Massilia litorea: one gene and its partner. Each later gene encodes a partner of the first gene's protein in a complex. Links are inferred from orthologs where the notes say so. Each region holds a gene or a part of one and is shown on either strand. Other genes may lie near its edges.

The links.
Region 2: the proteins of mnmG (region 1) and mnmE are in contact, whole or in part, in a solved structure (PDB 9HIP), measured with the Escherichia coli proteins. The link is inferred for Massilia litorea from one-to-one orthologs.

Annotation. Positions count from the first base shown.
Region 1 is NZ_CP062941.1:1,354,070-1,368,459, reverse strand. Bases 630-3,586 are described here. They hold mnmG (tRNA uridine-5-carboxymethylaminomethyl(34) synthesis enzyme MnmG), read right to left. Parts: upstream 3,100-3,586; coding sequence 1,159-3,099; downstream 630-1,158. Other genes in these bases: LPB04_RS06035 (sulfite exporter TauE/SafE family protein), read right to left, coding at 3,312-3,586; rsmG (16S rRNA (guanine(527)-N(7))-methyltransferase RsmG), read right to left, coding at 630-1,162. In the rest of the region: LPB04_RS06050 (ParA family protein), read right to left, coding at 1-410; more of rsmG, read right to left, coding at 509-629; more of LPB04_RS06035, read right to left, coding at 3,587-4,082; LPB04_RS06030 (iron-containing alcohol dehydrogenase), read left to right, coding at 4,198-5,355; LPB04_RS06025 (alpha/beta fold hydrolase), read right to left, coding at 5,358-6,215; LPB04_RS06020 (branched-chain amino acid ABC transporter permease), read right to left, coding at 6,237-7,259; LPB04_RS06015 (branched-chain amino acid ABC transporter permease), read right to left, coding at 7,263-8,147; LPB04_RS06010 (ABC transporter substrate-binding protein), read right to left, coding at 8,351-9,556; LPB04_RS06005 (ABC transporter ATP-binding protein), read right to left, coding at 9,604-10,311; LPB04_RS06000 (ABC transporter ATP-binding protein), read right to left, coding at 10,308-11,081; LPB04_RS05995 (GMC family oxidoreductase), read right to left, coding at 11,279-12,907; LPB04_RS05990 (NAD(P)H-dependent flavin oxidoreductase), read right to left, coding at 12,921-13,952; LPB04_RS05985 (hypothetical protein), read left to right, coding at 13,951-14,229. UniProt on the Escherichia coli protein: NAD-binding protein involved in the addition of a carboxymethylaminomethyl (cmnm) group at the wobble position (U34) of certain tRNAs, forming tRNA-cmnm(5)s(2)U34.
Region 2 is NZ_CP062941.1:1,055,444-1,069,793, forward strand. Bases 8,821-11,737 are described here. They hold mnmE (tRNA uridine-5-carboxymethylaminomethyl(34) synthesis GTPase MnmE), read right to left. Parts: upstream 11,011-11,737; coding sequence 9,631-11,010; downstream 8,821-9,630. Other genes in these bases: LPB04_RS04745 (DUF1439 domain-containing protein), read right to left, coding at 8,935-9,537; yidC (membrane protein insertase YidC), read right to left, coding at 11,131-11,737. In the rest of the region: LPB04_RS04685 (MlaD family protein), read left to right, coding at 1-374; LPB04_RS04690 (ABC-type transport auxiliary lipoprotein family protein), read left to right, coding at 383-997; LPB04_RS04695 (VanZ family protein), read left to right, coding at 994-2,154; LPB04_RS04700 ((2Fe-2S) ferredoxin domain-containing protein), read left to right, coding at 2,202-2,528; LPB04_RS04705 (alpha/beta hydrolase), read left to right, coding at 2,548-3,183; LPB04_RS04710 (D-alanyl-D-alanine carboxypeptidase family protein), read left to right, coding at 3,294-4,439; LPB04_RS04715 (aldo/keto reductase), read left to right, coding at 4,549-5,463; LPB04_RS04720 (metal-sensitive transcriptional regulator), read left to right, coding at 5,466-5,774; pssA (CDP-diacylglycerol--serine O-phosphatidyltransferase), read right to left, coding at 5,775-6,563; LPB04_RS04730 (CAP domain-containing protein), read left to right, coding at 6,700-7,704; LPB04_RS04735 (Hpt domain-containing protein), read left to right, coding at 7,730-8,335; LPB04_RS04740 (hypothetical protein), read right to left, coding at 8,385-8,567; more of yidC, read right to left, coding at 11,738-12,828; membrane protein insertion efficiency factor YidD, read right to left, coding at 12,840-13,100; rnpA (ribonuclease P protein component), read right to left, coding at 13,097-13,507; rpmH (50S ribosomal protein L34), read right to left, coding at 13,538-13,672; chromosomal replication initiator protein DnaA, read left to right, coding at 14,018-14,350. UniProt on the Escherichia coli protein: Exhibits a very high intrinsic GTPase hydrolysis rate. Involved in the addition of a carboxymethylaminomethyl (cmnm) group at the wobble position (U34) of certain tRNAs, forming tRNA-cmnm(5)s(2)U34.

The DNA of each region.
Region 1 (14,390 bases):
CCGTTCAGGGTCAGCATGGAGAGGGCCGGCGGGCAGTCGACCAGAATGAAATCGTAGTCGGCGTCGACCTTCGCCAGCGCGTGTTTCAGCCTGCGCTCGCGGTTGTCGAGTTCCACCATCTCGACTTCGGCGCCGGCCAGCTCGCGGTTTGCCGGCAGGACATCGAAGCGCCCTGCTTCCGAACGCTGGCGCGCCTCCGTCACTTCCGCCTCGCCCAGCAGCACCTGGTAGGTGGACGCTTCCAGGTCGGCCTTGTTGATGCCGGCGCCCATCGTCGCATTGCCCTGGGGGTCGAGGTCGACCAGCAGCACGCGCTGCTCGAGCTTGGCCAGGCCGGCGGCCAGGTTGACGCTGGTGGTCGTCTTGCCGACGCCGCCCTTTTGGTTTGCAACACAAAATATCTTTGCCATCTGTTCCTTCGGACGAGACATTTCAGTTCATACCGTTTTTATCAAATAAACTGTTGGTTCGGTTTATCAAATATAAACGGTATAAACGATTTATATTGTTAGGTTGTTTGTGCTGCTTTTTCGATGAAAACCAGGTGCCGTTCCGCCTCCAGTTTCGCCACCTTGATTGGGCGTAGTTCGCGCACCCTCCACTCCAGCGGCAGCCTTTCCTGCTCCTCGGCCGGCGCCGTACCTTTCAAGGCAATGAATTGCCCGCCCTCGGCCAGCAGGTGCCCGGACCAGTTGACGAAATCGGAGAGGTCGGCAAAAGCACGCGAGGTGATGACGTCGAAAGGTCCCGCTTTTAAGTCCTGCACTTTCATCGTGTAGACGGTGACATTCGACAAGCCCAGCTCCGCTTTTACCTGCGTCAGGAAGGCTGTTTTCTTGTGGACGGTGTCGATCAGCGATACTTTCATGTCCGGCCGCGCGATCGCCAGTACCAGCCCGGGCAGGCCGCCGCCGGCGCCGACGTCGAGCACGTTTTTCGCATCCTTGAATGCTGGGACCGCCGCCAGGGAATCCAGTAAATGATGGGTGACCATCTGCAGCGGGTCGCGCAGCGAAGTCAGGTTATAGACGCCGTTCCACTTGGCCATCAAGGCGAGATAGTCCATCAACTGCTCGCGCTGGGCGGCCCACAGCGGCAAATCCATGGCGTCGATGCCGTCGCTCAGTACCGTCATCAATTTTTCGCGGTCAAAACCCCTCACTGTGCTGCCTCCTCATTGATTGCCGGGATACTCGTAAACCCCTTGGCGCCGCGTTTTTTCAGGTGCACCAGCAGCAGGGAAATGGCCGCCGGCGTCACGCCGGAGATGCGCGAAGCCTGGCCCAGGGTTTCCGGACGCTGTTTATCGAGCTTCTGGCGCACCTCGAAGGACAGAGCGGCAATGTCCAGGTAGTCCAGGTTGTCCGGCAATTTCAGGTTTTCGTAGTGGTCGTGACGCTCGACTTCCTTCGCCTGGCGGTCGATATAACCGGCGTATTTCAGCTGGATTTCGACCTGCTCTTTCACGGCAGGATCGGCAACGCCGGGCCCGGCCAGCGGCTGGCCTTCGACACCGGTCATCGTCATCAGGGTGGCGTATTCGACCCCCGGACGGCGCAGCAGATCGGCCAGGTTGTACTCGCGTTCCAGCGCCTGGCCGACGACGCGTTCCGACTCGGCCGCCGCAAGGATGCGCGGGTTGACCCAGGTCGAACGCAGGCGCTCCAGTTCGCGCGCCACCGCTTCGCGTTTGGTCTCGAACGCGGCCCACTGCGCATCGCCGACGACGCCCAGTTTGCGGCCCATTTCGGTCAAGCGCATGTCCGCATTGTCTTCGCGCAGGGATAAACGGTATTCGGCGCGGCTGGTGAACATGCGGTACGGTTCCGCCACGCCCTGGGTCGTGAGGTCGTCGACCAGCACGCCCAGATAGGCTTCCGAACGGCCCGGGGTCCAGGCTGGTTCGCCTTTCGTTTGCAGGGCCGCATTCATGCCGGCCAACAGCCCTTGGGCCGCCGCTTCCTCGTAGCCGGTGGTGCCGTTGATCTGGCCGGCGAAGAACAGGCCCTTGATCGCCCTGGTTTCGAGCGACGATTTCAGGCCGCGCGGGTCATAGTAATCGTATTCGATGGCGTAGCCGGGGCGCAAAATAAAGGCGTTTTCCATGCCCTTCATCGAGCGTACCAAGGCGAGCTGCACGTCGAACGGCAGGCTGGTCGAGATCCCGTTCGGGTAGATTTCGTGCGTCGTCAAACCCTCCGGCTCGAGGAAGATCTGGTGCGATTCCTTCGACGCGAAGCGTTGGATCTTGTCTTCGATCGAGGGGCAGTAACGCGGGCCGACGCCTTCGATGACGCCGGTGTACATCGGGCTGCGGTCGAGGCCGTTGCGGATGATGTCGTGGGTCTGCGCATTCGTGTGCGTGACCCAGCACGGCACCTGTTTCGGGTGCATCGCGGCATTGCCCATATACGAAAACACGGGCACCGGATCGAGGTCGCCCGGCTGTTCGGCCAGCACCGAATAATCGATGCTGCGGCCGTCGATGCGCGGCGGCGTGCCGGTTTTCAGGCGGCCCTGCGGCAGTTTGAGTTCCTTTAAACGGCTCGACAGCGAGACGGCCGCCGGGTCGCCCGCACGGCCCGCCGTGTAGTTCTGCAAGCCGACATGGATTTTACCGTCGAGGAAAGTACCGGCCGTCAGCACCACGGCACGGGCGCGGAACTGCAGGCCGATCTGGGTGACGGCGCCGACGACGCGGTCGCCCTCGACCATCAGGTCGTCGACCGCCTGCTGGAACAGCCACAAATTCGGCTGGTTTTCCAGACGCGAGCGGATCGCCGCCTTATACAGGATGCGGTCGGCCTGGGCCCGGGTGGCGCGCACTGCCGGACCTTTCGAGGAGTTCAGGATGCGGAACTGGATGCCGGATTCGTCGGTGGCGATCGCCATCGCGCCGCCTAAAGCGTCCACTTCCTTGACCAGATGGCCCTTGCCGATGCCGCCGATCGACGGATTGCAGGACATCTGGCCCAGGGTTTCGATGTTGTGGGTAAGGAGCAGGGTCTTCTGCCCCATGCGTGCGGACGCGAGCGCGGCCTCGGTGCCGGCATGGCCGCCGCCGACGACGATCACGTCAAATTCAGTTGGAAATAGCATGATGGAGGTGTGAGGCGAGGAGTCTAATTCGCGATTATAGAATCTTTTGGGTTCCCAAACTCAGCGCGGCTAAAAAACACAGGGGATGTTGTTTCACGTGGAACACAGTCGGGTGGCTGTCGAGTTGTGTTTCACGTGGAACAATCCCGGCGCCGGACGTAAAAAAAGCCGGGGCGCGGAGCGCTTCCCGGCTTTGTTCCACGTGAAACAACTCAGCTGGCCAGACGTACGACGGCATCGAAGCCGGTCTTGACGATCAGGGTCGACACCACGACCAGGAACAATTTGCGCACGAAGACACTGCCATGCTTGATCGCCAGCCGCGTACCGACCAGCGAGCCGCCGATCTGGCAGACCGCCATCAGCAGTCCCAGCTGCCACAGCAGGTGACCGCTGTAGCCGAACCACAGCAGGGCCGACAGGTTGCAGGCGACATTCACGATCTTTGCTGCCGCCGAGGCGCTGAGGAAATCGAAACCGAAAAAGCGCACGAACAGGAAAATCAAAAAGCTGCCCGTGCCGGGGCCGAAGAAGCCGTCATAGAAACCGATGGCGGCGCCGATGCCGACCGCCCACCAGCGCTCCGCTGCGCCGCTGTGTACCGGCGCGTGCACCGACCCCAGGTCCTTCTTGCGGAAGGTATATAGCGCGACCGCCAGCAAAATAAAGGGCAGCAGGCTGCGCACGAAATCGCCCGGCACCCGCGTCACGGTCCAGGCGCCGACAAAGGACAAGGCAAAGGCGGCCAGCGCCGCCGGCGCCGCCGCGCTCCAGGCGACGCGCACGCGGCGCGAATAGTTAAACGCCGCCGCACCCGTGCCACAAATACTGGCCAGCTTGTTCGTGCCGAGGAGGGTCGCCGGCGCTTCCCGCGGGAGGAAGGAAAAGATGGCGGGTACCTGGACCAGGCCGCCACCGCCGACGACGGCGTCCACCAGCCCGGCAAGAAAGGCGGCGCCGCCGAGCCACATAAAATCCATCATGACTGCTTTTCGACTTTTTAAAGGAGGCGAAATTGTACGGCAACTCGGCAGCGCCCTGGCGGCTCGGCGTTCCGTTTCTGGTGTAAGCTATTTGCTCCACGACTCGGGATCGACCATGACCGCCTTTGCCTTCAACACCGTCGCCAGCATCGTTTCGGAACCGGGCGTTTGCGCCCGCCTCGGCCAGCTCGTCGCCGAACGTTTACCAGGCACCCGCCGCGTCCTGATCGTGACCGACGCCGGCTTCCTGCGCACCGGCCTGCTCGAGCCCGCGCGCGCCAGCCTGGAAGCGCAGGGACTCGCGGTACGCATTTTTTCCGACGTCGTCGCCGACCCGCCCGAACAGATCGTCCTCGCCGCGGTAGCCTCTGCCCGCGAGCACGAGACCGACCTCGTCATCGGCTTCGGCGGCGGCAGCTCGATGGATGTGGCGAAACTGGTGGCGGTGCTGGCCGGCAGCGACCAGCCTTTACACCAGATCTACGGGATCGGCAACGTCAAGGGTCAGCGGCTGCCATTGATCCAGGTGCCGACCACGGCCGGCACCGGTTCCGAGGTCACCAATATCGCCATCGTCACGACCGGAGAAACGACGAAGATGGGCGTCGTCGCTCCCCAGCTGTATGCCGACCTCGCCCTGCTCGATGCCGAGCTGACGCTGGGCCTGCCGCCGCTGGTGACGGCCGCCACCGGCATCGATGCGATGGTGCATGCGATCGAGGCCTATACGAGCAAGCACAAGAAAAATCCATTGTCCGACAACCTGGCGCGCCAGGCGCTCGGCCTGCTGTCGAGTAACCTGATGACGGCGGTCGAAACCGGCAGCAATCTGGAAGCGCGCCAGGCGATGCTGCTCGGCGCCTGCCTCGCCGGCCAGGCCTTCTCGAATGCGCCGGTCGCCGCCGTGCACGCCCTCGCCTACCCGATCGGCGGCATTTTCCATGTGCCGCACGGGCTGTCGAATTCGCTCGTCCTGCCGCATGTGCTGCGTTTTAATGCATCCCATGCGGCGCCCCTGTACGCCGAGCTGGCCGATATCGTGGTGCCGGGCGCCAGCGGCAGCCACGCCGCACGCACCGAAGGCTTGATTGCTGCGATGCAACAGATCGCGCTACGCACCGGGATCCAGACCAGGTTGGCGGATGTAGGCATTGCGGAGGCCGACCTGGACCGGCTGGCGGACGACGCCATGTTGCAGACGCGCCTGCTGGGGAACAATCCGAGAGAATTGACGCGTGCCGACGCACGCGCGATCTACGCCGCCGCCTTATAGGATCAGGCGGACGTGGCAGGGGCCGCAGAATGCGGCCCGTTGGCAAAGAAATCGAGCAGTAAAGCATTTACTTGCTCGCTGGCCGTGACCTGCAGCCAGTGATCGGCGCCCTCGATGCGCTCATACCGGAAATACTCGGCCACATAGGCAGTCGAGTCGCGCATTTGCGTTTCGCCCAGCGCCTGGTCGCCGCTGCTCCAGACGCCCATCACCGGCACCCGCACCGGCTCAGCTCTGGCGGCGATGGCTATCCCGTGTGGCACGTTTGCCCGATAGTAATTCAGGGCGGCCGTCATGCGGCCCGGCTCCCGCAGGTTCTTCTTCCAGTGGCCGACCTGGGCGCGGTCCCTTGTAAACCGGTTCAGCAGATAAAAATCGCCGGCCGTCAGCGATTTCTCGGCCAGGCCCGGTACCAGGAACCACATCATGTAGCTCGAGCGCAGCATTTGCATCGGGCCGGCCTTGGCGAAGGCAAGCGGATGGCCGACCGACAGCGCCACATATTGCTCGATGCGCTCCGGCGCCCTCATGCACAGCATCCAGCCGATCGCGGCGCCCCAGTCGTGCCCGACCACGCGCGCCCGGGCAATGCCGAGCTGGTCGAGCATGGCCAGCACGTCGGCGGCGATGTGCTGCAAGCGGTAGGCAGAAACTTCACGTGGTGCATCGCTGCCGCCATAACCGCGCAGGTCGGGCGCCAGCACCCGGTAACCGGCCGCCATCAGCGGCGCGATCTGCTTGCGCCATACGATATGGGTGTCGGGAAAGCCGTGCAGCAGCACGACAGCGGGACCCTCCCCTGCGCTCTGCACCTGCATGCGCAAGCCATTCACGGTCAGGACCAGGGTCTCCTGTTTCATGCTGCCTCCTCAGCGTGTCGGTCAGGCTGCTTCGCGGTCGGCGGCCGCTGCCACGCGGGTGGACGCTGCCGGGCGCTTCTTGCCGATGCGCTCGAACAGGGCGCCGATTTCTCCGACGATACCGCGGCGGAACAGCAGCACGCAGACGATGAAGATCAGGCCGGTGACCATGCCGACCGATTCCCCCAGGGACGAGAACCAGGAAATACCGGTGCTGTTGGCCAGGAAGTTGCCAAGCTCTCCCAGCTTGTTTTCCAGCGCGACAATAATAAAAGCGCCGATGATCGGGCCCACCATCGTGCCCATGCCGCCGACCAGGGTCATCAGGACAACCAGGCCCGACATGGTCCAGTGGACGTCGGTCAGGGTCTCGAAGCCGAGCACCAGGGTTTTGGTGGACCCTGCAAGGCCTGTAAGGGCCGCTGAGAGCACGAACGCGAGCAGCTTGTACTTGTCCGCGTCATAGCCAAGGGAAATGGCCCTGGGCTCGTTTTCCTTGATCGCCTTCAGCACCTGGCCGAACGGGGAATGAACGGTGCGCACGATCAGGGCAAAACCGGCGACGCAGATGGCCAGCACCACGTAGTACAGGGTCAAGTCGTTGCCCAGGTCGAGCACGCCGAGCAGCTTCCCGCGGGGCACGCCCTGCAGGCCGTCTTCGCCGTGCGTAAACGGGCTGCGCAGGGCGGCAAAATACACCATCTGCGCCAGGGCGAGCGTGATCATCGAAAAATAAATGCCCTGGCGGCGGATCGCCAGCGAGCCGATCACGAGGCCGAGCACGGCGCTGGTGGCGACGCCGGCCAGAATGCCGAGTTCGGTCGGCAGGCCAACTGTGGATAACAGATACCCGGTCATGTAGCCGGCGCTGCCGAAGAAGGCGGCGTGGCCAAAGGAGAGCAGTCCCGTAAAACCGATCAGAAGATTAAAAGCGCAGGCGAACAGCGCGAAGCACAGCAGCTTCATCAGGAAGACGGGATAGCCGACAAAAGGCGCCGCCAGCGCGGCGACCAGGGCCAGCGTATAGAAAATTTTCTTGTTCATCGCTTATTTCTCCTTACCGAACAGACCGGCCGGGCGCAGCAGCAGCACGATGACCATGACGACGAATACGACGACCTCGGAGCCTTCGGGATAGAACACCCGTGTTAAACCCTCGATCACGCCCAGCAGCAAGCCGGTGATGATGGAACCGAGGATGGAACCCATGCCGCCGATCACGACGACGGCGAACACGACGATGATGAGGTTCGAGCCCATCAGCGGCGTGACGTTGATCACGGGCGCGGCCAGCACCCCGGCCAGGCCCGCCAGGGCGACGCCGAAGCCATAGGTCAAGGTCACCATGCGCGGCACGTTGATGCCGAAGGCCTCGACCAGTTTCGGGTTTTCGGTACCGGCGCGCAGGTAGGCGCCAAGTCGCGTTTTTTCGATCACGAACCAGGTGCCGAGGCAGACGACGAGGGAGGAGACGACGACCCAGGCGCGGTAGTTCGGCAGCATCATGAAGCCGAGGTCGGTCGCGCCGGTCAGGGCTTCCGGTACCTCCAGGGTCTGGCCCGAGACGCCGAAGAAGGAGCGGAACACGCCCTCCAGCAGCAGAGTGATGCCAAAGGTCAGCAGCAGGCCATATAAATGATCGAGTTTATACAGCCAGCGCAGCATCGTCTTTTCGACGGCGATACCGAACAGGCCGACGGCGAAGGGCGCCAGCACCAGCATCATCCAGTAATTCAGGCCGTACGAGGTGACGCCGATGTAGGCGATGAACGCCCCCATCATGTACAGCGCACCGTGGGAAAAATTGATGACGTTCAGCAGACCGAAAATCACGGCCAGGCCGAGCGAGAGCATCGCGTAAAAAGAACCATTCACTAAGCCCAGCAGCAGCTGGCTCATCATGGCTTGGAGGGGGACGCCAAAAATTTCCATAGGTACCCAAAGCAAAAAGTCGGGATGGCGGTCAGCCGGGGCGGCCGGACCGGCCAAGGGGAACAAACAACATCGAAACGTGCGGCGCGATGTGCAGGCGGTGGTTAAACGCGTGGGCGGGACCCGCCCACCCTACGGAGAGCGGGTCTTCCCGCCCACGCGTTCAAACCACGCCTGCGTTACCGCGGCGTTTTATCTTTAGATTACTTCCAGGCGGCGCACTTCGTTTCCGACTTCTTGGTGTACGCCTGGTCGCCCGGGATGGTGGCGACCAGCTTGTAGTAATCCCATGGGTACTTCGACTCGGCCTTCGACTTCACCTGCATCAGGTACATGTCGTGCACCATGCGGCCGTCGTCACGAATGACGCCGTTCTTGGTGAACATGTCGTTGATCTTGGTCGCCTTCAACTGCGCCATGACCTTGGTCGAGTCGTCGGTGCCGATCTTTTTCACCGCGTTCAGGTAATTCATCGTCGCCGAGTAGTCGGCCGCCTGCAGCATCGACGGTTCCTTCTTCATCTTGGCGAAATAGCGCTTCGACCAGTTGCGGGTGTCGGCGTTCATGTCCCAGTACCAGCCGTCGGTCAGGTACATGCCCTGGGTTGCGTCCAGGCCCAGGGTGTGGATGTCGTTGATGAACACCAGCAAGCCGGCGATCTTCATGTTCTTGGTCAGACCGAATTCCTTGGCCGCCTTGATCGAATTGATCGTGTCGCCGCCGGCATTCGCCAGGCCCAGCACCTGCGCCTTCGACGATTGCGCCTGCAGCAGGAAGGACGAGAAGTCCGAGGCCGACAGCGGATGCTTGACGCTGCCCAGCACGGTGCCGCCATTGGCTTTCAGCACCTCGGTCGTGTCGCGTTCCAGCGACTGGCCGAAGGCATAGTCGGCGGTCAGGAAATACCAGCTCTTGCCGCCCTGTTTGATCACGGCCGAGCCGGTGCCGCGTGCCAGCGCCACGGTGTCGTAGGCGTAGTGCACAGTGTAGGGCGAGCACTGCTCATTGGTCAGCTGGGCGGTGCCGGCGCCGATCGAAATGAAGAGTTTCTTCTTCTCGCCTGCGACCTTGGCCATGGCCAGGTTGGCGCCGGAGTTGGTGCCGCCGATCAGCATGTCGACGCCTTGCTGGTCGAACCATTCGCGCGCCTTGGAGGCGGCGATGTCCGGTTTGTTCTGGTGGTCGGCGACCATGAATTCGATTTTTTTACCGTTCACGGCGCCGCCCATATCGGCGATCGCCATGCGGACGGCTTCGGCGCCACCGTTGCCGTCGACGTCGGAATAGACGCCGGACAGGTCGGTGAGCAGGCCGATCTTGATGGTGTCGCCGCTGATCTGGGCTGAAGCAGGTGCCATGAAGCCGAGGAAGGCGGCGCTGGCGGCGAGGGCGAGGGCGGTACGTTTCATTGTTTTGTCTCCGTTCTTGTGGTTGATACTGCTTATGAATTGCTTTACTACACGCCGAGTAGCTCGGTCAGTACAGGCATGCGCGCCTCGAGGTCGCGCGCCTCGATGGTCTCGACAATTTGCCCATGTTCGACAACGTGGAACCGGTCCGCCAGGGGCGCGGCGAAGCGGAAGTTCTGCTCGACCATGATGATCGTGTAGCCCTTCGCCTTGAGCATGGTGATCATGCGGGCCAGACCCTGCACGATGACCGGCGCCAGGCCCTCGGAGATCTCGTCGAGCAGCAGCAGGCGCGCGCCGGTGCGCAGGATGCGCGCCACCGCCAGCATCTGCTGCTCCCCGCCCGACAGGCGCGTGCCCTGGCTGTGGCGGCGCTCTTTCAGATTCGGGAACATCTCGTAAATTTCGTCGATCGACATCGCCGTCCCGCCCACTTTCAAGGCAGGCGGCAAGAGCAGGTTTTCTTCGGTCGACAGCGAGGAGAAAATGCCGCGCTCTTCCGGGCAATAACCGACACCCAGGTGGGCGATGCGGTGGGTCGGCAAACCGACCGCCTCGACGCCGTTGATGCGGATCGAGCCCGTACGGCGGCCCGTCAGCCCCATGATCGCGCGCAGCGTGGTCGTGCGGCCGGCGCCATTTCGACCTAACAAGGTGACGACTTCGCCGGGCGCCACCGACAGGCTGATGCCGTGCAGGATGTGCGATTCGCCGTACCAGGCTTGCAGGTCGCTGATTTCCAGGGCCGCGGTCATGCATGCCCCGCTTCGAGCTCGCCGTCGGCGGTGCCCATATAGGCCTGCATCACTTGCGGATTTTTCGAGACTTCGGCATAGGTCCCTTCAGCCAGCATGGCGCCGCGCTGGAGGACGGAAATGCGGTCGCAGATGCCGGAAACGACGTTCATATTGTGTTCGACCATCAAAATCGTGCGTCCTTGTGACACTTTTTTAATCAGGGCCGTGACGCGGTGCACGTCCTCGTGGCCCATGCCCTGGGTCGGCTCGTCGAGCAGCATCAGCTCCGGCTCCATCGCCAGGGTCGTCGCGATCTCGAGCGCGCGCTTGCGGCCGTAGGGCAGGTCCGCCGTGACGGTGTCGGCGAAGCTGCTCAAATCGACTTCGTCGAGCAGCGCCATGGCGCGCTCGTCCAGCGACGACAGCGACCCCTCGCTGCGCCAGAAGTGGAAACTGGTGCCCAGCTCGCGCTGCAGCCCAATTCTCACGTTCTGCAGCACCGTCAGGTGGGGGAACACGGCCGAAATCTGGAAGGACCGAATAATGCCCTGGCGTGCGATCTGCGCCGGCTTGTCGCGCGTGATGTCGCGCCCATTGAAGAGGATCTGGCCTGAGGTCGGCACCAGGAATTTGGTCAGCAAATTAAAACAGGTGGTCTTGCCGGCGCCGTTCGGGCCGATCAAGGCGTGGATGTGGCCGCGCTGAACGCGCAGGTCGACATCATTGACTGCAGTAAAACCCTTGAACTCTTTGGTCAAGTTCTTTGTTTCAAGAATGACGTCTGCCATCGTGTCTCCAGTGCGTGGATGCGTCGGGAACTCTGATCCTGTCCGGCTGAGTCCGGCGCGCTGCTGGCGCGCCTATCCGAATAGGATCTTGGCAAATATTACACAGATCAGTTCTTTATACAATACAAGGGGAACCTGTGCAGCAGCGCACAACTGGGCTGCCAGCGCAGACCCGTTGTGCATAAATGAACAGGTGACTAGCGTGGGTGTGCGGCCTTGATCATGCTGGCCGCTTTCTCGGCAATCATGAGGGTCGGTGAATTCGTGTTCCCCGAGGTGATAAACGGCATGATCGAGGCGTCGACCACGCGCAGGCCCCCTACCCCGCGCACCCGCAGCTGGCTGTCGACCACGGCCTCCGGATCGTCGGCCTTGCCCATCTTGCAGGTGCCGACGGGATGAAAAATCGTGGTGCCGATCAGGCCGGCGGCTTCGGCCAGCTCTTCCTCGGTGCGATAGTGAATGCCCGGCTTGAATTCCTCGGGCTGGTAGCGTGCCAGGGAAGGAGAAGCGACGATCCGGCGCGTCAGCGCCAGCGCCGCCGCCGCCGTCTGCCGGTCTTCCACGGTACTGAGGTAATTCGGCGTGATTTTCGGCGGCGCGTAGCTGTCGTGCGTGGCCAGGCGCACGTGCCCACGCGCGGTCGGGCGCAGGTTGCAGACGCTGGCCGTAAATGCCGGGAAACCGTGCAGCGGGTCGCCGAATTTTTCGAGCGACAGCGGCTGCACGTGGTATTGCAGGTTCGGCGTCGCCTGCTGCGGGTGCGATTTCGCAAAGGCGCCCAGCTGCGACGGCGCCATCGACATCGGTCCGCTGCGTAAAAAAGCGTATTCGAGGCCGATCTTCATCTTCCCGAACCAGGAGGCAGCGCTGGTATTCAGGGTTTTTACGCCCTGCACTTTATAGACCATACGCAGTTGCAGGTGGTCCTGCAAATTTTCGCCCACGCCGGGCAGCTCGACGAGGGGTGTGACGCCATGGCGCTGCAGGTGGGCGCCGTCGCCGATGCCGGACAGTTGCAGGATGTGGGGCGAGCCGATCGCGCCGGCCGCCAGCAGCGTTTCGCGGCGCGCCTTTGCCGTGTGCGCTTTGCCGCCGCCGCTAAATTGCACGCCGCGGCAGACAGGTCCGGCGTCCGTCGTCTCCAGCAGCAGGCGCTCGACGTGGCAGCCCGTCATGATGGTCAGATTCGGCCGCTGGGCCGCCGGTTTCAGAAAGGCCTTCGCGGTATTCAGGCGGATGCCGCGGCGCTGGTTGACCTCGAAATAGGAGCTGCCGGCATTGTCGCCGGTATTGAAATCGTCGACCTTTTCGATGCCGACCTCGGCTGCGGCATCGCGAAACGCATCCAGGATTTTCCAGGACAGCCGCTGTTTTTCAACACGCCATTCTCCGCCGGCGCCGTGGACGTCGCTGGCGCCCCGATGATGGTCTTCGCTTTTTTTAAACAGCGGCAGCACGTGGTTCCAGCGCCAGGAATCGTCGCCGCAACTGTCCGCCCAACGCTCGTAATCCTGCTGTTGGCCGCGCATATAGATCATGCCGTTGATCGAGGAGCTCCCGCCCAGCACTTTACCGCGCGGGTAGATCAGTGCGCGGCCATTCAGGCCGGGATCCGGTTCGGTATTGAACAGCCAGTCGGTGCGTGGATTGCCGATGCAGTGCAGGTAGCCGACGGGAATGTGGATCCACAAATAGTCGTCCCGTGCCCCTGCTTCGATCAGCAGGACCTCGATCTGCTTGTCCTGGGTCAGGCGATTCGCCAGGACGCAGCCCGCGGTACCGGCCCCAACGATGATGTAGTCGTATTCTCCAGCCGATTCCACGCTTGTCGTCTCCTCAGGACTGCAATTCGGATGCCAGCAATTCGATCAATTGACGAGCCGGCATGGGCCGCGCCCGGGCAAATTCGGTGCCGCACCACATCGACATGAGTTCCGTGTCGCCGCTTTTGGCTGCCGCGGCGCGAATGCTGCCGGTCAGCGCATTCTGGATCGGATACGGGGGAACGAGCGGCTCTACACTTGCCATCTGCCGCATGAAGCCGTTCTCGATGCCGCGTGCGTAGCGCCCCGAAAAACTGCGCGTCAGCTTTGTCGTCCCTTCGCCGGAGAGCAGGCGCGCCTTGTAGGCAGGATGCAGCGCGGCTTCGTCGGTCACGAGGAAGGCAGTGCCCATCTGCACGGCGCGCGCGCCCAGTTGAAGGGCCCGCTTGATGTCCGTTCCCGTCATGATGCCGCCGGCGGCAATCACCGGGATCTGAACGGCCGCGACGACGGCCGGCCAGAGTTCGGCCGCCGGCAAGGTCGCATCTTGCTGGGGTCCCAAAAACGTGCCGCGGTGTCCGCCTGCCTCGATTCCGGACGCGACCACCGCATCGGCGCCGATCGCTTGCCAGGCCAGCGCTTCCTCGACCGTGGTCACGGTGCCGATCACGCGGATGCCGGCCCCATGCAGGCGCTCGACCTGGACGGCTTCCAGGATGCCGAAAGTGAAACTGACGGCCGGCGGACGTAATGTCAACAAGCACTCGAACTGGGCCTCGAAATCCTCGCACCATTTGGTTGGCAGCGGCAGCGTGTTCCAGCCCAGGCTTTCCCAGACCGGGCGCAGCAGTTCGACGGCCTTGCCGACTTCTTCTTCGCTCGGGGCCGGTTTGCCCTGCACGAAGAAATTCAGCATGATGGGGCGGCTGGTGAGTGTGCGGATGCGCGCCACCTGCTCCTCGATCGTCGCCGGAGACAGCAGCGAGCAGGGCAAGGCGCCGAGCGCGCCGGCATTCGACACGGCGGCCACCAGCTCCGGCGTGCAAGCGCCGCCCGCCATCGGGCCCTGGATGACCGGTATCTGGAACAAGTCGTCGATTCCCATGTCCGCCTCCATTGTCGAGTGGGTTTTCAATGCGGTTTTCAATTCACCAAGGCAAGCTTACCAGATCGTCACCGTAAAGCCAGAGGCGCATCTGTGGATAAGCTTCTTGATATCCACAGGAACGGATTGTGCAGAAACCCGTTTTTTTGTGGACGCCAAAATCTTGTCCAGATTTGTCACCGCAACGATACAGCCGCCATCACAGGCTTATACCGCGCGTAAACCGATGATTTCTCATCCGTTAACCGGCTTATCCACAGAAAACGCCAGTTGTTAACACTACTACTATCCTTGTATACCTATTTTGGTTGTAAACCTGAGAACGCGCAGGCCGCGGGTTCGCAAAAAATTTTTTTTGTTCCCTGCCCGAACTGTTGGCCCCTTGCATCAGATCCATCCTGGCACGACAAGTTTTACGAAACCGCCCCTGCCTTGACC
Region 2 (14,350 bases), 300 kb from region 1 along the record:
TCGGTCCGACCATCGACCGCCTGCCGGCGCTGGCGCAAAAGCTCGACAAGAGTGTCGACGCTGTCGGCGCCTTCGCCACCAGCGCCAGGGCGACCGCCGACAACTACGACCGCCTGGCGACCGGCCTGCAGGCGCCGGACGGCCCGCTGAACCGCCTGAACGGCGCGATCGGCTCGCTGCAGGGCGTGACGGGCGACCTAGAAGCGGAAACCCTGCCCCATCTCACCCGCATGACCGACGAAGCGCGCACGGCGCTGCGTTCGGTGCGCCGCACCGCCGACTCGCTGTCGGACCGTCCGCAAGGCCTTCTGTTCGGTAATCCGAACGTCCAACCCGGCCCCGGCGAGCCGGGCTTCGTCGCCCCGACCAAATGAGGATCCCCTTGAACACGAACCTGCACCGCCTTCTCGGCGCCGCCGTCCTCGCCTGTGCTGTCGCCGGCTGCGCCTCCAACAAGAACAAGGCCGACAATACCCAGTTCGACTTCGGCCCGCTCGGTGCGCCGACCGCGCCCGCCGCCCAGGCCCCGCTGGCCGCCATCGTCGTGATGGACGCCACCGGCTCGCCGACCTTCGAGAACGAGCGCATGGTCTACCGCCTGAACTACAACGACCCGCTGCAGGCGCGCACCTATGCCAACAGCCGCTGGAGCGCCAATCCGCTGCTGCTGGTGACCCAGCGCATCAAGTCGCGCCTGGCCCAGGCTGGAGTCAAAGTGCTGTCGGCGACCGATTCGGCCACCGACGTGCCGATCCTGCGCCTCGAGGTCGACGAGTTTTCGCATGCCTTTGTCAGCACGGTCGCCAGCGAAGGCCGGCTGGTGCTGCGTGCTTCGCTGTTCAGCGGCCACGCGCTGCTGGACCAGAAAACCTTCCTGCGCGCCACGCCGGCGCCCAGTGCCGATGCCGCCGGCGGCGCGCAAGCCCTGACCGCCAGCACGGACGCCGCGGCCGCCGACATGATCGGCTGGCTCGCGCTCGACCACCGTAAACGATGACGGAACCGGAAGCGCACGGGGACCGCAACGGCGCTGCAGGGGACAACGAGGCGCCGCGCCGCGGCTCGCCCGTCGTGCGCGCGTCCCTGCTGGCCTATCTGCTGCTGATCGTCTACGCCAGCTGGTACCCGTTTACCGGCTGGCGCAGCAACGGCCTGCCGCTGCTGTCCTTCATGAACCTGGTCAAGCAGCGCTACTGGACCGGCTTCGACGTGATGGTGAACGTCGTCGGCTATGTCCCGCTCGGCATCCTGCTGGCGCTGGCCATGTATCCGCTGGTGCGCGGCGTGTGGGCGGCGCTGCTGGCGGCCATCCTCGGCTTTTTAGTATCCGGCACGATGGAGGCGGTACAGAATTTCCTGCCGAGCCGGGTGCCTTCGAACCTCGATTTGCTGACCAATGCGGCCGGCGCCTTTATCGGCGCCTGCATCGGCCCGCTGCTGGCGCGCGGCCTGCTCGACCAGGGACGGCTGTACCGCATCCGCAAGCGCTGGTTTGCGCCGCATGCCAGCCAGGGCCTGGTCCTGCTCGCCCTGTGGCCGCTGGCCCAGATCTATCCGCAAAGCTTTTTGTTCGGCCATGGCCAGGTATTGCCGATCATCTCAGGCTGGCTCTCGACCTGGTTCGAGGAAGACATCGACCTGATTGCCATGCTGCGCCCGGGACCGGCGATGAGCGTCGAACAATTCTGGCTGTCGGAGACGATCATTACCGCCTGCGGCATGACCGGCGCCGCCCTCACCCTGCTCTGCCTGCTGCGCCGGGGCGCGCCGCGCTATACCCTGATGCTGCTGATGCTGGCCGCGGCGCTGGTGATGAAAACCCTGGCCAGTTCGCTGCTGTTCCGGCCCGATAACGCTTTTGTGTGGGTCACGCCCGGCGCCGAGGGCGGCTTCCTGATCGGCCTGATCATGCTGGCGGGCCTGGCCTTCGCGCCCCAGCTGGCGCAGAGAAGGCTGGCGGTGGTGACCCTGGTACTGAGTTTAATCGTGGTGAACACGATTCCCGCGAACCCGTATTTCACGCTGACGCTGCAGGGCTGGGTGCAAGGGAAATTCCTTAACTTTAATGGGGCGGCGCAGTTTTTATCGCTGTTGTGGCCGTTTTTTGCCTTGTGGTTCCTGCTGCTGCCGTCCCATAAACTCAATCGCAATTAAGAACGCGTATCATGGCGGTTGATCAGGTCAAGGATAGCGAGAACGGCATGAGCGATAACAAACCCTATTACGAACACCATGTGTTCTTCTGCATGAACGTGCGCGAAGGCGAGAATTGCCGCCAGAGCTGCGGCAAGGCCGGCGCCGAAGTCGCGCAAAAACACGCCAAGAAGCGCATCAAGGCGCTCGGCCTGAACGAGCCGGGCAAGGTGCGCATCAACCAGGCCGGCTGCCTCGAGCGCTGCGAAGAAGGCCCGGTCGTCGTCATTTACCCGCAAGGCACCTGGTACACCTATGTCGACACCAGCGACATCGACGACATCATCGATACCCACATCCTCGGCGGTGAAATCGTCGAACGCCTGAAAATCTGAATCCCGAACAATCCGCACCATGAACAAGTTTTCGAAACGTTTTACGCTCGACGGCCCGGCCGGCAAGATGGAATGCATGCTGGACCTGCCGGAGGGAGACCCGCGCGGCATCGCCCTGGTGGCGCACCCGCATCCGCTGTACGGCGGCACGATGGAAAATAAAGTGACGCAAACGCTGGCGCGCACCTTCGTGACGCTCGGCTATGCGACGGCACGTTTTAATTTCCGCGGCGTCGGCCAGTCCGAGGGCGAGCATGACCGCGGCCACGGCGAAGTCGACGACATGGCCTTCATGCTGGACTACATGAAGGAACAATACCCGGGCCTGCCGGTGGCCTTGTCCGGGTTCTCCTTCGGGACCTTCGTCCAGGCCCAGCTGCACGCGCGCCTGGTCAACGAGGGACAACCGGATGCGATCGAGCGCATGGTGCTGGTCGGTACCGCCGCAGGCAAATGGCCGCTGCCGAGCGTGCCGGAAGATACGATCCTCATTCACGGCGAGCTGGACGACACCATCACCCTGCAGATGGTCTTCGACTGGGCGCGGCCACAGGAAATCCCGGTGATCGTGATCCCGGGGGCGGATCACTTCTTCCACAAGCGTCTCAACCCCATCAAAAATCTTGTCGTGCAGATGTGGCGGCGTGACAATTGAGCGCGTCAGTGGCCTATAATTAGGCACTTCATTGATCCATGCCGCTGGGCAATGCTCTTATGGCACCCCTGCGGCATCCGCACCACCCCTACTGACCTACTTTAGCTCCCATGAAAAAACTGATTGCGGCCGTTGCCGCCAGCCTGCTGATGATGTCGGCGGGCGCGCAAACCGTGCCAGCCCCGCAGATCGCGGCCAAGTCGTGGCTGCTGCTCGACGCCACCAGCGGCCAGGTCATCGCGGCCCAGGACCCGGGCCTGCGCATCGAACCGGCTTCGCTCACCAAGGTCATGACGGCCTATGTCGTCTTCGAGGCGATCCGCGACAAGAAGATCGCCCTGAACACGATGGTCAACGTCTCGCCGCGCGCCTGGAAAGTCGATTCGAGCAGCTCGAAGATGTTCATCGATCCGGCCACCCCGGTCAGCGTCAGCGACCTGCTGCACGGCCTGATGATCCAGTCGGGCAACGATGCAGCCGTCGCCCTGGCCGAAGCCGTCGCCGGCGACGAAGGCACCTTCGTCGTGCTGATGAACCGCGACGCCCAGCGCATGGGCATGAAGAACACCAAGTTCGCCAATCCGCACGGCTTGCCGAGCCCGGACAACTACTCGACCGCGCAGGACCTCGCCACGCTGGCCGCCAACGTGATCCGCGACTTCCCCGAGTTCTACAAGATCGACTCGATCAAACAGTTCACCTACAACAAGATCACCCAGCAGAACCGCAACCGCCTGCTGTGGCTGGACCCGACGGTGGACGGCATGAAGACCGGCCACACCGAATCCTCGGGCTACAGCATGATCGCTTCGGCCCACCGCCCGAACGGCAACAGCGGCGAGCGGCGCCTGATTTCGGTCGTCTCCGGCACCAGCTCGGATGGCGTGCGTACCCAGGAAAGCCAGAAGCTGCTGAACTGGGGCTTCCAGAACTTCGATACCGTCAAACTGTATTCGAAGGGCCAGGCCATCGCCACGCCGGAAGTGTGGAAGGGTGCGCAGTCGAACGTGAAGATCGGTTTTACGAACGACGTGCTGGTCACGGTACCGAAGGGCGTCGCCGGCAAACTGAAGCCTGTGCTCGAGCGCAAGGATCCGCTGGTCGCCCCGCTGCCTCGTAATGGCCGCGTCGGCACGCTGAAAATGATGGTCGACAACAAGCCGCTGCTGGTGCTGCCGGTGGTCGCGCTGGAAGAAGTACAGGAAGCGAGCATTTTCGGCCGCGCCTGGGATTCGCTGCGCTTGATGATCAAGTAAGCGGCTTTTACTCTGCACCAATGCCCGCCCGGTTCGCGCCCGGCGGGCATTGTTGTTTGTCGGCGGCGGCTATAATGGTCCGTTACTTTTCAAGCAAGAAAGCCGCGCCATGACCACTCCCCTCGCCTGTCCCCGCACCACCACCCGCAAGGATGGCCCCGAACTGTCGCGCGTCATCGCCGGCATGTGGCGCCTGGGGGAATGGGATATGTCCGTCCAGCAGAGGATTGCCTTCATCGAGGAGTGTATTGCGCTCGGCGTGACCAGCTTCGACCACGCCGACATTTACGGCAACTACGGCGTAGAAGGCCTGTTCGGCGCGGCCTTGCGCGCGCAACCCTCGCTGCGCGGCCGCATGGAAATCGTCAGCAAGTGCGGCATCAAGCTGGTCTCGCCGGCCCGTCCCGCGCACACGATCCAGCATTACGACACCAGCCTGGAGCACATCGTCGCTTCCTGCGAGGAATCGCTGCGCCAGCTGGGCACGGAGTATCTCGACCTGCTGCTGATTCACCGACCGGATCCGCTGATGCACTTCGACGAAGTCGCCGAAGCGTTTACGCGCCTGCAACGCGCGGGCAAGGTGCGCCACGTCGGCGTCTCCAATTTCACGCGCCACCAGTTCGAATCGCTGAACCGGCGCGTGCCGCTGGCAACGAACCAGGTGGAATTTTCGCCTTTGTTCACGGCGCCGATGTTCGACGAAACCTTCGACGGCCTGCAAGACCTCGGCATCGCTCCGATGATCTGGTCGCCGCTGGGCGGCGGGCGCCTGTTCAGCGCGACCGATGCGCAGACCGCCAACCTGCGCGCGGTGATCCAGGAAGTGGCGGATTGCCTTGGCCAGTCCTTCGCCAGCGTCGTCTTCGCCTGGATCATGGCGCTGCCGAGCCGGCCGCTGCCGCTGACCGGCAGCGGCAAGATCGCCTCGGTTGCGGCGGCCGTCGCCGCCACCGGCTTCACGCTCGAACGCAGCGACTGGTTCGCGATCCTGCGCGCGGCGCGCGGGCACGAGGTGGCTTAATCATGGCCGAGCCGCTCAAGATCGTCGAAGGCAGGGCGCTGACGGCGCAGCAAAAGAAGGATTTATTGAACCGGCTGGCGCGCATCGAGGGGCAGTTGCGCGGCGTGCAGAAACTGATCGCGCTGGCGGCGGAACCGGCCGATTGCGAGGCGGTGGCCCAGCAGATGGCGGCGGCGCGCAAGGCGCTCGACCGCTCCTTCGTTCAATTGCTCACGGCCAGCGTGGTGACCCACAGTGAAGCGGCCGATGACATCGACGACGCACGCGCCGTGGCAGCCCGGCTGGCCGCCCTGCTCGACAAGTTTGCTTGATCAGATTTCTTCGTCGCCGTAAATGACGGGCGGCGCCACGCCGCGCCAGCCGCTGCGCCACGCAATGTTCAGCAGCAGCGTTACGCAAATGTAGAGCAGGAAGAACAGCACGAAAAAGCGCGTCTGCAATATGACGAGGAGCAGAACGGCAACAAGGATCACGCCTATCATCGCTTTGCTCAGGCGTTGCTTGCTGCTAGGAAAGCGTACGGTCGAGACCATCAGCGTGCCGATCGCCACCATCAGCGCCATCACCGCGAAGGCCTGGGTATTGTTGACCACGGGATCGGGCCAGGCCACCACCACTGCGGCCACGCAGGCGGCGCCGGCCGTGATCGGCATGCCGACGAAATAACGCGGATCGGTGCGCCCGACCGAGATGTTGAAACGGGCCAGGCGTAGCGCGCCGCAGGCGACAAAGATGAAGCAAGCCAGGCCGCCCATGCGGACGATCGTCGGATGCGCGGCGCTCATCTGCGCGAAACCGTAGCAGTACAGCAGCAAGCCGGGCGCACAGCCGAAATTCATGACGTCGGCGATCGAATCGAGCTGGACGCCGAAGTCGGACTGGGTATTCGTCGCCCGCGCAACAAAACCGTCGAGCGCGTCGAACACGCCGGCCAGCACCAGCAGGATCGCCGCCAGGCGGAAGTCTCCCGGCGCGCCGACCTGGGCATTGTCGACCGAGATGACGATGCTGCCGAAGCCGCAGGCAATCGACAGCAGGGTGACGAAACTCGGCAAGGCGAACTTGGCGCGTGCGAGGCGTGCGGGGCGGGGTTGGTTCAATTCGGGTCCGGGCAAGAGGATGATGGCCCTATTCTACAGTGCGGACGTGCCCGGTCGCGCACGGAGCCAGCCGTCGTACATATTCGATTTGCCCTAGAATGTGCGTTTTGGCTTGAAATGGATGGGGAGCATACGGATGAGCGAATTCCTTCGTGGGAGGATGATACTGGCAGGCTGCATTACCGCCCTGGCCCTGTCCGCGTGCGGCGGAGGCGGCGGTAGCAGCGCCAGCACGGTCACGCCGACCCCGACGGCGACCACGCCGACTCCCGACCAGCTTACGCCGCCACCCGCCGTTCCCGACACGCCGACTCTGGGAGGCGCTGGTGCGCCGCTCGCCACCGGCAATATCGCCAACGATGGCCGCGAATGGATCAATTACCGCCGTAGCCAGCTCGGCATGTCGGCGCTCGTCCGGAACAGCTTCATCGACCGCGCAGCCCAGAATCACTCCGATTACCAGCGCATCAACAACACCATCACGCACGACGAGGTGGCGAGCAACCAGGGCTTCACCGGCATCGACGTCGGCGCCCGTTTGACGGCCGCCGGCTACGTGTTCAACACACGCGCCTCGCGCGCGTATGGCGAAGTCATCTCGGCCACGAGCAATGGCTCGGGGCAGTACATGGCTGAAGAACTGATCACGGCGGTCTACCACCGCTTTGTCATCTTCGAGCCGGTGTTCAAGGAAATCGGTACCGGCGCGGCCACCACGTCCCAGGGCTATAACTACTTTACCGCCAACTTCACCGCCAACGATGGTTATGGCGCCGGCCTGTCCGGCGGCCAGGTGGCGGTCTGGCCATTCAGCGGGCAGACTGCCGTACCGCGCAACTTCTTCAGCGATACCGAGTCCCCCGACCCGGTGCCCGACCGCAATGAGGTCGGCTATCCGATCAGCGTGCACGCGAACATCGACGTAACGGTCCGGGTCACGAGCTTCACGGTACGCCCGCGCGGCGGCGCCGACCTTGCCGTGCGGCTGCTGACGAGTGCGAACGATACCCATACCGGCGCCTCCTCGGCCGCCATCGTGCCGCTGGCGCCGCTGGCGGCAAGCACGACCTACGACGTCAGCTTCACCGGCACCGCCGGCAGCACGCCGGTCACCCGTACCTGGTCGTTCGCTACCCGCTGACAGGATGACACCGCACAAGCCTGGCTTGTCATCTTCCTCCGACGTCGCCCCCGACGTTTCCATCGCTTCGCCGGTCCTCGATATCGAGGCCGGCGTCGAGCGCCTGATGGGCAACCGCGCCATCTACCTGCGCGCCCTCGCCCGCTTTCGGAATGATTACCGCAAGGCGGCGCCTGCAATCCGGGCCGCGCTCGATGCCGGCGACCGCCCCGGGGCGCGGCGCCTGGTCCATACGCTCAAGGGTGCGGCCGGCATGATCGAAGCAGCAGCGCTGCACGCCGCGGCGCTGGCGCTCGAAAACGCCCTGCGCGATGGCGGCAGCGGCACCGATGCACTGCTGGGCAGGGTCGATGCCGCCCTGGCCGCCGTCCTGCGCGAACTCGATGCGATGGTGCTGCTGGGAGAGGCGCCGCCGCGCACGCCGGCGCCGCCGACGGGCGACAACCTGGCCCGCCTGCGCGCCATGCTCGACATCGGCGACGGCGCCGCGGTCGAACTGGTCGCGACGGCGCGCAGCGAACTGCGTGCGCATCTGGGAGAACGGGGAATTGAAGAGCTGAGCGCGGCGGTGGCGGATTTCGATTTCGAACGCGCGTTGACGGTGCTCGACCGTGCCAGGCAGACCGGCTGAGAGCGCCTGAGAAAATTTTCAGGCGCTCAAATGAGGGCGCGCCGCCCGCTTAGCGCGTGTATTCCGCTTCTTCGTCGAAAGCGTCGGTGCAGTCCTTGCCGCAGAAGCGGCGCACGCTGTCGACCGGTTTTTCGCAGTACCAGCACGAACCCTTCGGCGGCAGGCTCAGGCGCGATGGCCTGGCTTGTACCGCGGCGGCGGGCAGCGATTCGGAAACCGTACCCTCGTTCATCACACTGTCTTGTATTGTTTCCAAGGTCCACTCCCTACCGGCAGCACGGTCTAAGTCGTCAAGCAAGATTACTGTAGTGGAACATTCGGTGCATGAGCAATCGCAATGGGGTGTTCCGCTGCGGCAGCGCTGCCACAGCCGTTCCCCAGGACCAGTGTGCGCCCAACCCGGCGCTCCCGCAACGCTGTCATGCGTGCTCTCTGCGCGTTGCGGCAAGCCTGCAACAGATCGCCCAACGGACGCCGCGCAGCCGCAAAAGCGATGTCAACTGCGGAAATCTTAGCAGTATTGACAACGAATCCTGGCGGCCTTCCAATCGTGCGCGGCCGTTTAATTGCGAGATTTTGTAACAGGCAAGAATTGCCGCTCAGCGCGCCGTTGAAGCTTGTGCGGCCGGTTCGAGCGAGACGCGCAGGCCGGTCGAGGTGGTCGCAATGCGGGTGGGGATGTACTGGACGCCGGCATAGCGCAGCTCGTCCATGCGGAAACTGTAGACCGGAATGTCGAGAATCGCCCGCTCGAGCACGACGTTCGCCGCACGCGACAGCTGGCGCGTCACGGACTCGTCGAGCCCGCTGATGGCGAAGCGTTCCAGGCGCGGCTCGGCCAGGTAGACGCCGCTTCTCGCCTGGTCGACCACGAGGCGGCCGGAAAAGGCGAGCGTGCCGCCGAGGGGATTCCTGAGGAAGGATTGGGCGACGCTGGCGTCGACCGTGAGCGCGACGCGGTCGCCCGGCAGCACGGCCAGCTGCGGGCGAGACAAACGCAGGTCGAACAGTTCCAACAAGCGGTTGTCCATCGGGAAGCGGCGGTCGAGGCTGGCCTGCAGTTTGGGCAGCGGAATATCGACTTCGCGCGGGCCGAGGAGGCTGGCGCAGGACGCCAGGGCGGCGGCCGCGGCCAGGCTCGATGCGATGAGGAAGACGCGTCGCGTAGCGCGTCGCGCGCGCAGGGGGTGTTGTTCAGCCATGCCAGCTCCTTGGGTTCGGGCTCAAGGGTAGCACGGGCTAATCGGAGGGGTGGTTTCGTAGGGTGGGCTCTTGAGCCCACCCTACGAAACCTGTCATTTACCGATACAGAACCGGCTGAAAATCACCCCGAGCAGATCGTCCGGCGTGAACTCGCCGGTAATGCTCGACAGCTGATCCTGCGCCAACCTCAGCTCTTCGGCAAACAAATCCAGCGACTGGTCATCCTGCGCCGCATGCTGCGCCGCCACGTCCAGATGCTGGCGCGCCGCGCGCAGTGCGATCAGGTGGCGTTCGCGCGCCAGGTAGAGCGACTCGCCCGTCTGCTGCCAGCCCGCGATGCGCAGCAGTTCCGCGCGCAGCAGGTCGATGCCGAGTTTTTCATTGGCCGACAAATAGATATGCGTGGCATCGGCCGCACCCTCGACGGTCGCCCGGTGTCCCGACAAATCGATCTTGTTCCAGATCCGTACCACCGGCACCCCGGCCGGGAAAGCGGCGACGATGGTCTCGTCGGCTGCGCTTGGGCCGAGGTTCGCGTCCAGCAGGTGCAGGATCACGTCCGCCTTGCCGACCTCTCCCCAGGTGCGCTCGATGCCGATGCGCTCGACGACGTCGATGCCCTCGTCGATCGCGCGGATGCCGGCGGTGTCGATGATGTTCAAGGGAATACCCTCGATCTGGATCGTCTCGCTGACTTTATCGCGCGTGGTGCCGGCGATCGGCGTGACGATCGCCACTTCCGCACCGGCCAGCGCGTTCAGCAGCGAGGATTTACCGACGTTCGGCTGTCCGACCAGCACCACATTCAGCCCTTCGCGCAGCAATGCTCCCTGCGCCGCCTGGCGGAACACGTGCTCCAGGGACTCGACGATGCCGGCAAGCTGGCCGCGTGCGTTCGATTTTTCGAGGAAATCGATTTCCTCTTCCGGGAAGTCCAGCGTTGCCTCGACCAGCATGCGCAAGTTGATCGTCTGTTCGACCAGCCGGTGCACGACTTGCGAGAACGCGCCCGACAGCGACTGGGAGGCCGATTTCGCCGCCGCCTCGGTGGAAGCGTCGATCAGGTCGGCCACCGCTTCGGCCTGGGCCAGGTCGAGCTTGTCGTTGAGGTAGGCGCGGCGCGTGAATTCGCCCGGTTCGGCCAGGCGCAGGCCGTGTTCGCGGCCCGCTTCCAGCACCCGGGACAGCAGCATCTGCAGCACGACCGGGCCGCCATGGCCCTGCAGTTCGAGCACGTCTTCGCCGGTGTAGGAATGCGGCGCCTTGAAGTACAAGGCCAGGCCCTGGTCGATGACGCTGCCGTCGACGGATTTAAAAGGAATGTAGGTTGCGTGGCGCGGCGCCAGTTTCGTATCGGGGAACAGCGCTTCGATCAGCGGGCCGAGCGATTTACCGGAGGCGCGGACCACGCCGATGCCGCCGCGTCCGGGTGCGGTGGCGATCGCCGCGATGGGAGAGGTATCTAGCTTCATGCGCGAATTGTAGATGATTTAAGGCAGGAAGCTGCCTGAATGAATGTGTGGCTTCGGTTAATCGTTGGCAATTAAAAAAGCCCGTGGAGTCCACGGGCTTTTGTTCACAACACAAGCAACTTACTTGGTCGCCGTGCCGTACTTCTTGGTGATCACCCACTGCTGCGCGATCGACACCAGATTGTTCACCACCCAGTACAGGACCAGGCCCGACGGGAAGAAGATGAACATGACCGAGAACGCCAGCGGCATGAACATCATCATCTTTGCCTGCATCGGATCGGCCGGCTGGGGATTCAGTTTCGCCGTGATGAACATCGAGATCGCGTACAGGATCGGCAGGATGAAGAAGCGGTCAGGCTGGGTCAGGTCGGTGATCCAGCCGATCCACGGCGCGCCGCGCATCTCGACCGAGGCTTGCAGCACGTAATACAGGGCCAGGAACACCGGCATCTGCACCAGGATCGGCAGGCAGCCGCCCAGCGGGTTGATCTTCTCGGCCTTGTACAGTTCCATGGTCGCCTGCTGCATCTTGACCGGGTCGGCTTTGTAGCGCTCGCGGATCGCCTGCATCTTCGGCGTGACGACGCGCATCTTTGCCATGCTGCGGTAGCCGGCGGCCGACAGCGGGAAGAAGGCCAGCTTGATCAGGATCGTGAAGGCAATGATCGTCCAGCCCCAGTTGCCCAGCAGCTGGTGGATCTGGTCGATGATCCAGAACAGGGGTTTCGCGATGATCGCGAACATGCCGTAGTCCTTGACCAGTTCCAGGCCCGGGGTGATTTTTTCCAGCGTCTTCTCGTCCTGCGGACCCGAGTACAGGCGCGCGGTGTTCGAGACGGTCGCGCCCGGTGCCACCGTGCCCAGCGGCTGGACGGTACCGATTGCGTACAAGTTCGTCGCCAGCTTCTTGGTGAAGATGTCGCGCGGGGCATTCTCGGCCGGAATGAAGGCCGATACGAAGAAGTGCTGCGAAATCGCCACCCAGCCGCCGTTCGCCTTGGTCGCGTGCTCGGCTTTGCCCTTTTCGATGTTCTCGAAGCTCAGCTTCTTGTATTTCTCTTCAGGGGTCCACAGGGTCGGGCCGGTGAAGCTCGGGGTGAACCAGGAGCTGCCTTCCGGCTTGTTGCCGTCGTGCTGCAGCTGCAGGTAGAGCGAAGGCTGGACCGGCGCCGCGGTCAGGTTGGTGACGTCGTGACGGACATCGACCACGTACTCGCCGCGTTTGAAGGTCAGCGTCTTGGTCAATTTGACGCCGCCCTGCTCCGCATCGAGCACGACTTGCACGGCATTCCCGCCGTCGAGGGTGCGCAGGCCGGGACGCGCCACGAATGGCGTGTTGTGGTTAGGCAGGACGCCGGCCGGGGTCGAACCGATCAGGCCGGTCTGGCCCAGGTAGACGTTGTTGCCGGTGACGTTGAACAGCACCTGGTTCTTCGTCTTGTCGAAGTGGTCAGGGAATTTCAGCAGCTCGAGGCGGCGGATGACGCCACCCTGGGTGTCGATCTCGGCCTTGATGACGTCGGTGGTGACGGTGATGCGCTCGGCCGGTGCAGGAGCGGCCGGCTGGCCAGGCACTGCGCCCGGTGCCGCAGCACCAGGCACCGCGCCGGGCTGGGCGCCCGCGGCCGGAACACCGGCGGCCGGCGAACCGGTGGTGCCGGTGGCATTCGCAGCGGCAGGCGCTTGCGCGACCTTGGCCGGCGGCGTAGGCGAGAACATCGATTGCTTACCGTTCGACACCATCCAGTTATTCCACAGGACGACAAGCGAGACGGCGAAGACAATCCACAAAATGGTACGTTTATTGATTTCCATTGAGGTATTGATCAGGAGTGGTTGCAACCGCAAGCGGCTGGGTGGGAATCTTTGTGCCCGCGTGGGGGCACCGGATCGACGCCGCCCGCATTCCAGGGATGGCAGCGGCCCAGGCGGCGCGCGGCCAGCCAGCTGCCGCGCAGCGCACCATGGGTCTGGAGCGCCTCGATGGCATAACTGGAACAGGACGGATAAAAGCGGCAATTCTGCCCGAGCATCGGCGACAGCACGAGTCGATAGGCTCGCACGATCCAGATGAGCAGGGTCTTCATGGCGTCGGTGGCGCAGGCGCCGGCCCAACGGGGCGGCGTGGACGCTGTGAAGCCAGCAGGCGTGACAGTTCGGCGTGCAGCAAGCGTTTCAGCGCGCTGTTGGTCGCCGGGCCGGCCTTGGTGTTCACCGGACGGGCCAGGCGAACGATGCAATCGACAGCCTGGATCTCGTGCGTGCGGAACAGTTCGCGCGTGACGCGCTTGATGGTATTGCGGGTGACGGCGCGCGGCGCGAAGCGTTTGGCCGCGACGATGCCCAGCCGCGCATGGGGCAGCGGGCTGGGTCGCGTGTACAACACGAAATGCGCGGATTTTTGCGTGGGCCGCAAACGAAAAACGGATGAAAACTCATCCGTTTTTAAAATGCGCCGAGCGCGCGCGAAGTCGTGCGAACCTTCGCCTGTCATGGCCGACCGCAGTGGAGCAGGCGAGCTGGCTTAGACAGCCAGACGCTTGCGGCCCTTGGCGCGGCGTGCGTTCAGGACTTGGCGGCCACCACGGGTAGCCATACGTGCGCGGAAGCCGTGCGTGCGCTTGCGACGAACGACGGAAGGTTGGTAAGTACGTTTCATGGTGGTCTCGCTTAAAGCAAAATAGGATGCAAAATCGGGTCTGACGTCTTCTCGTCAGGAATCGGCGCCAATGACAGTTCGCAGTTGTTAAGCCAGCGTCACGCCACAGCTCGTCCCTGCACTTCATGGCCAAAATTGCTCGGCTGACAGACAGGCGGACGGGGAACCCTGAATTAGACTCGATTTCGCCCCCGACTGTCAAGGCGACTGTTGTTTCACTTTTTACTGACGGTATGGATAACTCGATCTTTATCCCCAGCCAACGCGCAAAAACTTGGCCCAACCTGTGGATAACTTGCGCGTAGACGGGTAAAATAGCGTGTTACGTATCAATAAGCCGCATACATGGAAAATTTTTGGCAGACCGCCTCCGCACAACTGGAGCTCGAGCTGACGCCGCAACAATACAGCGCGTGGATCAAACCGCTCGTCGCCCTCGATTACGAGGACGGCAAGCTGCGCATTGCAGCGCCCAATCGATTCAAGCTCGACTGGGTGAAGTCGCAGTTCGCCAACCGCATCACGGCACTGGCCTGCCAGTACTGGGAAGCCCCGGTCGAGGTGCAGTTCGTGCTCGACCCGCGCCTGAACGTGAAAAAGCCGGACGCCGTGCGCCCTGCCCCGGCCGCCCAGGCGGAACCGGGCCAACTGCGCCCGTCCGCACCCGCTGAGCCGCAG